Regions from separate parts of the Kitasatospora sp. NPDC001540 genome, predicted to be linked through region 1. Evidence: predicted binding sites of a transcription regulator. Region 1 holds the regulator's gene; the other holds the start of a gene.
The links. The regulator HrcA, encoded in region 1, represses chaperone genes, less so after heat shock. The targets are predictions, from matches to a motif close to TTNGCACTCNGNNNNNCNGAGTGCNAA.
Positions count from the first base shown of each region.

Region 1 (5,396 bases):
CCGGGCACCCAGCCGACCAGCCGCGGGTAGGCCCGTTCGTCGCGCTCCACCGGATCGGGCGAGCGCAGCGCCGCGCTGACGGCGGACAGCTCGGCCTCGGAGGGGTCGCGGTCGGGGAGGGCGCTCCAGTCGATCACGATCGACCACCCTAGGTCCCCGCCCGGTCGGCGGCGTGGGATATTTTCCGGCAGTCGCGGCGGGCGGCGGGCGGAGGGGGAACGGGTGTACGGACGGCGATGGTGGTGGGCGGCGGCGGCCGTCGCGGTGGTGCTGGGCGCGGCCGTCGGCTGCTCGGAGGGCGGCGACGGGAGCGGTGCCGCCCGGAAGGCCGGTGACGCGGCAGCCACCGACGCGGCCACCGGTGGGACGGCCAGTGGCGGGACGGCCAGTGGCGGGACGGGCGGTGGCGGGGTCGGCGGGCGGGCGCCGCAGGTGCTGCGGGACGGGCTGCTGACCAAGCTGCGGCTGCCGGTCGGCTTCACGCTGAACACCAACGAGGTGGAGTCGACGACCACCCGGGCGCCCGGCGGCCCGACCCGTCCGAGCCCGGAACCGCTGGCGTCGATGCCCTGCGACGACATCGGGGTCAGCGCCTTCGTGACCAGGCACGCCCCGCCGCTGGAGGACGTCGCGGTGGGGCTGCAGCGCTCCCCGGCCGAGGACGACGTGGAGGACCTGGGCTGGTTCGGCCAGGAGTCGCTGGACCGCTACCCGCCCGGCCGGGCCGCCCGGGTGATCGCCGAACTGAGGGCCGCCGCCCTGCGCTGCGCCGGGCCCGTCGCCAGGGGCGACGGGAGCGACAGGACGGAGCGGACCGTCACCGCCGAACCGCTCGACGTCGGCCCGCTCGGCGGGGGCCTGCTGCTGCGCACGGCCGACCGCTCCGACCACCTCGGCCTCACCTGGGTCGACCGGACCGTGGTGCTGCCCGTCGGCGACGACGTGCTGCTGATCATCCAGGAGGTGGTCAGCGAGCAGGAGTCCCCGGACCTGCTGCGGGCCGCCGGCGCGGCCGTGGCCGCCTACCGGAGCGCCCTCGCCGGGTGAGGGCCCGGGCGGGTGGGGCCCGGGTGAGTCGCGGGCTCAGTCCTCGATGCCCGGCGCGCCCCAGACCGGGAACCAGCGCGACAGGTCCGGCTCGATCCGCAGGTCGTCGCGGAGCAGGTCGGAGACCTCGATCTCCAGCGGGTTGTTCCGCTTCTCCTGCCCGGCGACCTTGCACATCGGGTAGAAGGTGCCGCGCTTGTACAGGTACACCAGCGCCAGCGAGCGGCCCTCGGCGTCCCGGAAGCCGACCAGCGAGCAGAGCAGCTGCGGCCCGAAGCCGTTCGCCTCCAGCTCGCTGTTGACCGCGTGCAGGTCGTTGACCAGGTCGGGCAGTTCCTCGGGGGTGTGCCGGGCCAGCAGCCAGGAGTACCCGTACGCGTCCCGGGAGGCCTCGACCGGGACGCCGCCGCGCCCGGTGTCCGCGTCCAGCAGCGCCCGCACCTGCCGCTGCACCTCGGTGAAGGCGGCGCCCTCGACCGCGGCGAAGCACACCGAGCCGAGGCCGGTCGGGGTGAACCCCTTGGCGGCCTGCAGGGTCAGCGCCGCCGACGGGACGCCGAACAGCTGGTCGAGGTCGGGCTTCACCGGCTTGCTCCGGCCGAACAGGGCGTCCAGGAATCCCACGTGCAGCGCTCCTCGTGTCTGGGGGCGGGCTCAGCGCCCGAGTTCTTCGGAGACCTTCCGCAGCTGCGCCAGCCGCTGCTCCAGCGACGGGTGGGTGGCCAGCAGCCGCGCGGCCGTCTCCTTGGCGCTCAGCGCCGGGGCGAAGTAGAAGGCGTTGTACGGCTGGGCCTGCCGCAGGTCCTTGGTCGGGATGGCGGCGATCTGCCCGGTCACCTTGGTCAGCGCCGAGGCCAGCGCGGCGGGCCGCCCGGTCAGCTGGGCGGCGGCCCGGTCGGCGGCCAGCTCGCGGTAGCGGGACAGCAGCCTGGTCAGCAGGAAGCTGATCGCGTACACCACCATCGAGGCCAGCGGGATCAGCACCATCGCGATCGCCGCGTTCTGGTCGTTGCTGTTGCGGTTGCCGCCGCCCATCATCCCGCCGTACAGGGCGATCCTGGTCATCGCGCCGGCCAGCACGCCGAGGAACCCGGCCACCGTCATCACCGCGACGTCCCGGTGCGCGACGTGCGACAGCTCGTGCGCCAGCACGCCCTCCAGCTCCTCCGGCTCCAGGCGGCGCAGCAGGCCGGTGGTCACGCAGACCACCGCGTTCTGCGGGTTGCGGCCGGTGGCGAAGGCGTTGGGCATGTCGTTGTCGGCGACCGCGACCCGCGGCTTGGGCATGTCGGCCAGCGCGCACAGCCGGTCCACCGCGCCGTGCAGTTGCGGGTACTGCTCGGGGGTGACCCGGTGGGCGCCCATCGCCCGCTCGGTGATCTTGTCGGAGAACCAGAACTGGGCGACGAACAGGCCGCCCGAGATCAGCACCACCAGCGGCCAGGCGCCGCGCAGCAGCACGATCAGCAGGCCGGTGAAGCCCACGTAGAGCAGCCCGATCAGGAACATGGTGGTGACCATCCGGCCGGTCAGGCCGCGGTCGGGGGTGAACCGGGAGTGCTGGGAAGCGGACATCGCTGCTCCTCCTCTGCCTCGTGCGGGCCGGGCCCGGCCGCTCGCCCGGACGCCCCGCTCGCCTTCGATGCTGCCACCGGGCGGCCCGCCGGGCACCATCCGAAACGGGGGGAATTCGGTGGGAATCGGCGGGAAGGGGACGCGCCCCGGGCGCGTCGCGGCCGCACCGGACGAGGATCACGCGGGCGGGCCGTTCCTGCCGTCAGGCCCGGGCCGTACACTGGCAGGTACGGTTCTGGCACTCTGCCCAGTTGAGTGCCAGGCCCGGACCGGACACCGGAACCACGGACGACGACGGAGGTGCCTGCCCATGCCGGACGACAGCAAGCCCGACGGCCGACTCATCGACACGCGCCCGTCCGTCCGGCCACTGGACGAGCGGCGGCTCGCGGTGCTCCGGGCGATCGTCCAGGACTACGTGGGCACCGAGGAGCCGGTCGGCTCCAAGGCCCTGGTGGAGCGCCACAACCTGGGCGTCTCCCCGGCGACCGTCCGCAACGACATGGCCGCGCTGGAGGAGGAGGGGTACATCCACCAGCCGCACACCAGCGCGGGCCGGATCCCCACCGACAAGGGCTACCGGCTGTTCGTCGACCGGCTCGCCGAGGTCAAGCCGATGACCGCTCCCGAGCGCCGGGCGATCCGGCACTTCCTGGAGGGCGCGGTCGACCTGGACGACGTGGTCGCCCGGACGGTGCGGCTGCTGGCCCAGCTGACCCGGCAGGTCGCGGTCGTCCAGTACCCCTCGCTGACCCGCTCCACCGTGCGGCACATCGAACTGGTGTCGCTCACCCCGACCAAGCTGATGCTGGTGCTGATCACCAACACCGGCCGGGTCGAGCAGCGGATGGTCGACTGCCCGGCCCCGGTCGGCGAGGCCCTGCTCGGCGACCTGCGGGCCAGGCTCAACGGCATGGCGGGCGGCTGTCGGCTGCCCGAGGTGCCGACCGTCCTGGAGGACCTGCCGGCCGGCTTCGAGCCCGCCGACCGGCCCGCCGTCAGCACCGTGCTGGCGGTCCTGTTCGAGGCGCTGGCCGAACAGAACGAGGAGCGGATCATGCTGGCGGGCACCGCCAACCTGACCCGCTTCGGCCACGACTTCCCGCTCACCATCCGGCCGGTCCTGGAGGCGCTGGAGGAGCAGGTGGTGCTGTTGCGCCTGCTGGGTGAGACGGCGGACTCCGCGATGACGGTCCGGATCGGCCACGAGATCGCCTACGAGGGGCTCAATTCCACGTCGGTCGTCTCGGTCGGTTACGGTTCGGGCGACCAGAGCGTGGCAAAGCTGGGAGTGATCGGTCCGACCCGGATGGATTACCCGGGCACAATGGGGGCGGTGCGAGCGGTGGCACGGTACGTCGGCCAGATCCTGGCGGAGTCGTAACGGAACGGCGCAGGCGCAGCGGAACGGCGCAACAACCAGCGTGCCGTCGCAGGCACTTCTAGAGGCGGAACAAACCGGAGCATTTGGTGGCCACGGACTACTACGCGGTACTCGGCGTCCGACGCGACGCGGGGCAGGACGAGATCAAGAAGGCGTTCCGGCGCCTCGCCCGTGAACTGCACCCGGACGTCAACCCGGACCCGAAGACGCAGGAGCGGTTCAAGGAGATCAACGCCGCCTACGAGGTGCTCTCCGACCCGCAGAAGCGCCAGGTCTACGACCTCGGCGGGGACCCGCTCTCGCCCAACGGCGGCGGCGCGGGCGGGTTCGGCGCCGGGGCGGCCGGGTTCGGCTTCTCCGACATCATGGACGCCTTCTTCGGCGCCGCGACCGGCCAGCGCGGCCCGCGCTCGCGCACCCGCCGCGGCCAGGACGCCATGATCCGGCTGGAGATCACCCTGGAGGAGGCCGCGTTCGGCACCACCAAGGAGCTCCAGGTCGACACCGCCGTCACCTGCACCACCTGCAACGGCGAGGGCGCCGCCCCCGGCACCTCCGCCCAGACCTGCGACATGTGCCGCGGCAAGGGCGAGGTCTCCCAGGTCACCCGGTCCTTCCTGGGCCAGGTCATGACCTCCCGCCCCTGCCCGCAGTGCCAGGGCTTCGGCACCGTCGTCCCCACTCCCTGCCCCGAGTGCGCGGGCGACGGCCGGGTCCGCGCCCGGCGCACCCTCACCGTCAAGATCCCGGCCGGCGTCGACAACGGCACCCGGATCCAGCTGGCCGGCGAGGGCGAGGTCGGCCCCGGCGGCGGCCCCGCCGGCGACCTGTACGTCGAGATCGCCGAGACCAGCCATCCGACCTTCCAGCGGCGCGGCGACGACCTGCACTGCACCGTCACCATCCCGATGACCGCGGCGTCGCTCGGCACCCAGGTGCCGCTGCAGACCCTCGACGGCCTGGAGGAGGTCGACATCCGGCCCGGCACCCAGTCCGGCCAGTCGATCCCCCTGCACGGCCGCGGCATCACCCACCTGCGCGGCGGCGGCCGGGGCGACCTGATAGTGCACGTCGAGGTGCAGACGCCCACCAAGCTCGACCCCGAGCAGGAGGAGCTGCTGCGGCGGCTCGCCATGCTCCGCGGCGAGGAGCGTCCCTCCGGGCAGTTCGCGCCCGGCCAGCAGGGCCTGTTCTCCCGGCTGAAGGACGCCTTCAACGGTCGGTGAGACCTCTGTTGTTTCCCGGGGCCGGGAACGGTGGAGGGGCCGCGTGCCCCCGCCGTTCCCGGCCGTTTTCGATGGGCCCTGCCGAGAGGACCGCTGCACCGATGACCGCACCCGTGTTCGTCGTCGACGACCTGACGGGCGCCGCCCCCGGCGCGACCGTCCGG
Region 1 is NZ_JBIAVO010000056.1:8,949-14,344, forward strand. Features, by position in the region: gene ACFY00_RS36180 (DUF2785 domain-containing protein) at 1-137, opposite strand, end outside; gene ACFY00_RS36185 (hypothetical protein) at 223-1,047, shown strand; gene ACFY00_RS36190 (hypothetical protein) at 1,084-1,671, opposite strand; gene htpX (zinc metalloprotease HtpX) at 1,702-2,622, opposite strand; gene hrcA (heat-inducible transcriptional repressor HrcA) at 2,933-4,006, shown strand; gene dnaJ (molecular chaperone DnaJ) at 4,093-5,232, shown strand; gene ACFY00_RS36210 (16S rRNA (uracil(1498)-N(3))-methyltransferase) at 5,334-5,396, shown strand, end outside.

Region 2 (5,396 bases), on a different contig from region 1:
GCTGCCGGACGCCCACTACTCAAGTGTGCGACATAAGTCGGCGAACTACATATAGGACGGATCACACCCGCCGACCGGTTCCCGGGGAGCAGAATGAGCGTCATGACCGCATCGCTGTCCGCTCGCTGGCACGACCTGCTCACCCGCTGCGGCGCCACCGCCGACCCCGAGCCCTACGCCCGTGACCTGCTCGCCCGCTGGGCCGAGCCGCAGCGCCGGTACCACACCACCAGCCACCTCGAAGCCGTCCTCGACCGCGTCGACGAACTCGCCGCCCACGCCGACGACCCCGACGCCGTCCGGCTCGCCGCCTGGTTCCACGACGCCGTCTACCGCCCCGACCGCTCCGAGAACGAGGAGCGCAGCGCAGCCCTCGCCCGCCGCGCCCTGCGCGAGGCCGGGCTGCCCGAACCCCTGGTCCACGAGGTCGACCGCCTGGTCCGGCTCACCACCGACCACCACCCCGCCCCCGGCGACCGCAACGGCGAGGTCCTCTGCGACGCCGACCTCGCCGTCCTCGGCGGCCCGCCCGAGGCGTACGCCGCCTACGCGGCCGCCGTCCGCGAGGAGTACTCCTTCGTCCCCCCGGACGCCTTCCGCGAGGGCCGCGCCACGATCCTGCGCCAGCTCCTCGCCCTGCCCTCCCTCTACCGCACCCCCGAGGCCCACGCCCGCTACGACGCCCGGGCCCGCGCGAACATGCACCACGAACTCGCCGCCCTGGAAGGCTGACCCCGGCCCTCAGGCCCCCCGCACCTTCCGCACCCGCAACCCCGCCGCCGTCAGCCGGGCCACCAGCTCCCTGCTGCCGACCGGCACCGCGCCCAGCGCCAGCGCCCTGTCGTACCAGGCCGCCGGTACATCAAAGTGGTCACGGTCGAATCCCTTCGCGGGGGCGCCCAGCTCGGCCGCGAAGGCGTGCAGCTCCGCCGACGACACGTCACTGACCAGGTGCGACCCCCACGTGCCGTGCCCCGGCCAGTTCGGGGGGTCGATCAGGATCACGCCAGCCCGCCGACCGGCGCGACCACGACCCCGCGCTTGCCGCACACCCAGTGCGGATCGGGCCCGAGCTCCGGCTCCACCCCCAGCGCGTGCGGATCGTCCTCCTCCTCCGCGCAGGCCGTGCACAGCGGCCAGCGCCCGTACGACTCCAGCAACGCGTCCTGCACGTCCTGGGCCACCAGCCCGAGCACGAACTCGCAGCCCGCGGGCCACTGTTCGAGCCACCAGCGGCGGTGGGTGACGGCGTCCTCCACCAACGAGACGATCGCCGCCTCCGCGACGTCGCGGGCGGTGAGGTCGGCGAGGATCAGCGCCCGCGCGCGGTGCAGGGCGGCTTCGATGTCGGAACTGGCCATCCGCCCATTGTCCCGCACCCCGCTACGGCAGCGGGAAGCCCGTCGTGTCCAAGGTGATCCCGAACGGCTCCGGCAGCTCCACCGGCTTCCCGAACGGCACCCGCACGCTCTGCCCGTACGCCCCGTCGGAAGGCTCCGAGTAGAGCGTCACCGTCGGCCCGGGCTGGTCGAAACGATCGACCAGCAGGTACAGCGGGACGGGCGCGTGCGCGTAGCCCCAGAGCTTCTTCGTCCGGTCCCGCCGGGCCGTGCTGCGCGAGGTGATCTCGACGGCCAGCAGAATGTCCGACGCGTCGATCGGGTCCTCGTCCTCCCCGGCGAGGAGTTCGGCGTCCACAACGACCAGATCGGGGATGTACAGCTTCTCCAGCCCGGCGATCTGCGTCCCCAGCGTCTGGAAGACCTCCACGTCATCCGGCAGGAGACGGTTCAGTGCCCGGTGGATCCGTGCGGCGATCACGTTGTGCTGCTTGCCCGGCGGTGGCACCAACTGGATCCGGCCTCCCTCGATCTCGGTGCGCCAGCCCTCGGGGGCGTCCAGCTCCCGCCAGGTGTCCAGCAGGTAGGACCACTGCTGGTCCGACTCGACCGCCATGACCGCCACCGTCGGCCTCCCCTCTTCCTCACGACGCTGTTCGCCCTCAAGGTAGTCCGACCCGGAGTCGCCGAAACCGTCCATGGCCCCAGCGTCCCACGAAGGGGTGAGCCGGGCGAGAACGCCGCGAGGGCGGCCTCCCGAAGGAGGCCGCCCTCACGAGCGAACGCGTGGAACGTCGGATCCCGGAGGATCAGAAGTCCATGTCACCGCCCGGCATGCCGCCGCCGGCGGCCGCGGCGGCCTTCTCCGGCTTGTCGGCGATGACGGCCTCGGTGGTGAGGAACAGCGCCGCGATGGAGGCGGCGTTCTGCAGGGCGGAGCGGGTGACCTTGGCCGGGTCGATGATGCCGGAGGCGATCAGGTCGACGTACTCGTTGGTCGCGGCGTTCAGGCCGTGGCCGGAGGGCAGGTTGCGGACCTTCTCGACCACGACGCCGCCCTCGAGGCCGGCGTTGGTCGCGATCTGCTTGATCGGGGCCTCCAGGGCCACGCGGACGATGTTGGCACCGGTGGCCTCGTCGCCCTCCAGCTCCAGCTTCTCGAACGCGACACCGGCCTGCAGCAGGGCGACGCCACCACCGGCGACGATGCCCTCCTCGACGGCGGCCTTGGCGTTGCGCACCGCGTCCTCGATGCGGTGCTTGCGCTCCTTGAGCTCGACCTCGGTGGCCGCGCCGGCCTTGATGACGGCCACGCCGCCGGCCAGCTTGGCGAGGCGCTCCTGGAGCTTCTCGCGGTCGTAGTCCGAGTCGGAGTTCTCGATCTCGGCGCGGATCTGGTTGACCCGGCCGGCGACCTGGTCGCTGTCGCCGCCACCGTCGACGATGGTGGTCTCGTCCTTGGTGATGACCACCTTGCGGGCGGTGCCCAGCAGGTCCAGGCCGGCGTTCTCCAGCTTGAGGCCGACCTCCTCGGAGATCACGGTGCCGCCGGTCAGGATGGCGATGTCGCCGAGCATGGCCTTGCGGCGGTCGCCGAAGCCCGGGGCCTTGACGGCGACGGACTTGAAGGTGCCGCGGATCTTGTTCACGACCAGGGTGGAGAGGGCCTCGCCCTCCACGTCCTCGGCGATGATGACGAGCGGCTTGCCGCTCTGCATGACCTTCTCCAGCAGCGGGAGGAGGTCCTTGACCGAGGAGATCTTGGAGTTGGCGATGAGGATGTACGGGTCCTCGAAGCTCGCCTCCATGCGCTCCAGGTCGGTGGCGAAGTAGGCGGAGATGTAGCCCTTGTCGAAGCGCATGCCCTCGGTGAGCTCGAGCTCCAGACCGAAGGTGTTGCTCTCCTCGACGGTGATGACGCCTTCCTTGCCGACCTTGTCCATGGCCTCGGCGATGAGCTCGCCGATCTGGGTGTCGGCGGCCGAGATGGAGGCGGTGGAGGCGATCTGCTCCTTGGTCTCCACGTCCTTGGCCTGGGCCAGCAGCTGGTCGGAGACGGCGGCGACGGCCTTCTCGATGCCGCGCTTGAGGGCCATCGGGTTGGCGCCGGCGGCGACGTTGCGCAGACCCTCGCGGACGAGCGCCTGGGCCAGCACGGTGGCGGTGGTGGTGCCGTCACCCGCGACGTCGTCGGTCTTCTTGGCGACCTCCTTGACCAGCTCGGCGCCGATCTTCTCGTACGGGTCCTCGAGCTCGATCTCCTTGGCGATGGAGACACCGTCGTTGGTGATGGTGGGGGCGCCCCACTTCTTCTCCAGAACGACGTTGCGACCCTTGGGGCCGAGCGTGACCTTCACGGCGTCGGCAAGCTGGTTCATGCCACGCTCAAGGCCGCGGCGGGCTTCCTCGTCAAAGGCGATGATCTTGGCCATCAGAAGTGGTCCTCCGGGACACGGTCGACTGCTCGGACCAAGGGGTGCCCGCGACGGACGGCCCAGGAGAGCGGGGGTCCCTTCCCCTACCGCTTCCGGGGCCTCACCGGCCCGGTCCGTTTGTCACTCTCACGCTGTGAGTGCTAACGCCAATGATTAGCACTCTCGGGTGGCGAGTGCAAGCCCATTGGCGCCCTGCGGGCGGCCCCGCCGGGAAAGCCGACAGGCCCGCCCCGGACGCCGTGCGGCGTCGGGGCGGGCCTGTCGGTGCGTCTGGCGCGGTGCGTGCGGTCCTGCGGTCCGCCGGGACCTCAGGCGCCGGCGGCGCGGACCATGTCGGCCTGCGGGCCCTTCTGGCCCTGCGAGATCTCGAACTCGACCCGCTGGCCCTCTTCCAGGGTGCGGTAGCCGTCCATCTGGATCGCGCTGTAGTGGACGAACACGTCCGCTCCACCGTCGACCGCGATGAAGCCGTAGCCCTTCTCGGCGTTGAACCACTTGACGGTGCCCTGAGCCATTCCGAACTCCCCTTGTGCTGTGCTGGCCCTTCAGAGATCCGCGGGACGCGGACCCGGAGGTCTGGAAGGCCGGCCTGGGGACTCCCCCCCGTACGGCGCAGCCTCTGTCGCGGCTGAATGTATCCGGATATGCGCCCTGTGCAACAGGCCCAATTTCCGGGGAAAGCCCGGGCTACGCAGGGGATATGACGGGGCGAAAGGAACATCGGTCGACAATTGCCACCGGACATAACGGACGCGTCACCGCAAAACGCCGGAACAATTCTGACGGCGGCCTGACAGAACGGGCGGCAAGCTGTCCGGCGCGTGTCTCAGCGCGCGGGACGGAACGGGTCCCGCACGGGCGGGGCGCGGCGCGGAAATCGATGATTGAACCGGGCCGCAGCGGGGAAACGGCCCTGACCGGCACTCTACTCCCCGCCGTCGGGCGGAATTCCGGCGCCCCGCCCGGCGGGAAAACCGCAGGTGCCGGGCCATTGCCCCCGGCGTACGCACGAAGCCGCCGTCCGGTCCGGAAAATTGAATTCCGAACCAAACGGCGGCCGCGGGAATGCGGGGCGGTCAGCAGCCGCCGGCCACCGCCGGAATGATCGACACCGAGGCGCCGTCCTTGACCTCGGTCTCCAGGCCGTCGGCGAAGCGCACGTCGTCGTCGTTCACGTACACGTTCACGAAGCGGCGCAGCTTGCCGGTGTCGTCCAGCAGGCGGGCGGCGATGCCGGGGTGGTTCGCCTCCAGGTCCGCGACCACGGCGGACAGGGTGGCGCCCTCGGCGGTCACCTCGGCGGCGCCGCCGGTGTAGGTGCGCAGGATGGTCGGGATGCGGACGGTGGCGCTCATGCGGTGCTCCTCGGGGCGTGGGGGTGTCCTACGGCGGGGTGTCCTGCGGCTGGGTCTGTCAGGCGGTGGCGAGGCCGGCGGCGCGGAAGGACTCCAGCGTCGGACGGATCACCGCGGTCATGCCGGCGTCGGCGACCGCGTCGAGGGTCTTGAGGCCGTCGCCGGTGTTGATCGCGACGGTCTCCTTGGACGGGTCCAGCAGGCCGTTCTCGACCAGCTTCTTCAGCACGCCCACGGTGACGCCGCCCGCGGTCTCGGCGAAGATG
Region 2 is NZ_JBIAVO010000006.1:74,569-79,964, reverse strand. Features, by position in the region: gene ACFY00_RS10310 (hypothetical protein) at 103-732, shown strand; gene ACFY00_RS10305 (DUF4031 domain-containing protein) at 742-1,005, opposite strand; gene ACFY00_RS10300 (hypothetical protein) at 1,002-1,361, opposite strand; gene ACFY00_RS10295 (Uma2 family endonuclease) at 1,384-1,956, opposite strand; gene groL (chaperonin GroEL) at 2,150-3,772, opposite strand; gene ACFY00_RS10285 (cold-shock protein) at 4,084-4,290, opposite strand; gene ACFY00_RS10280 (ubiquitin-like small modifier protein 1) at 4,852-5,130, opposite strand; gene thrC (threonine synthase) at 5,189-5,396, opposite strand, start outside.
Region 2: groL (chaperonin GroEL) is a predicted target of HrcA. The motif match lies at 3,893-3,919, and genes of this name have one in related genera.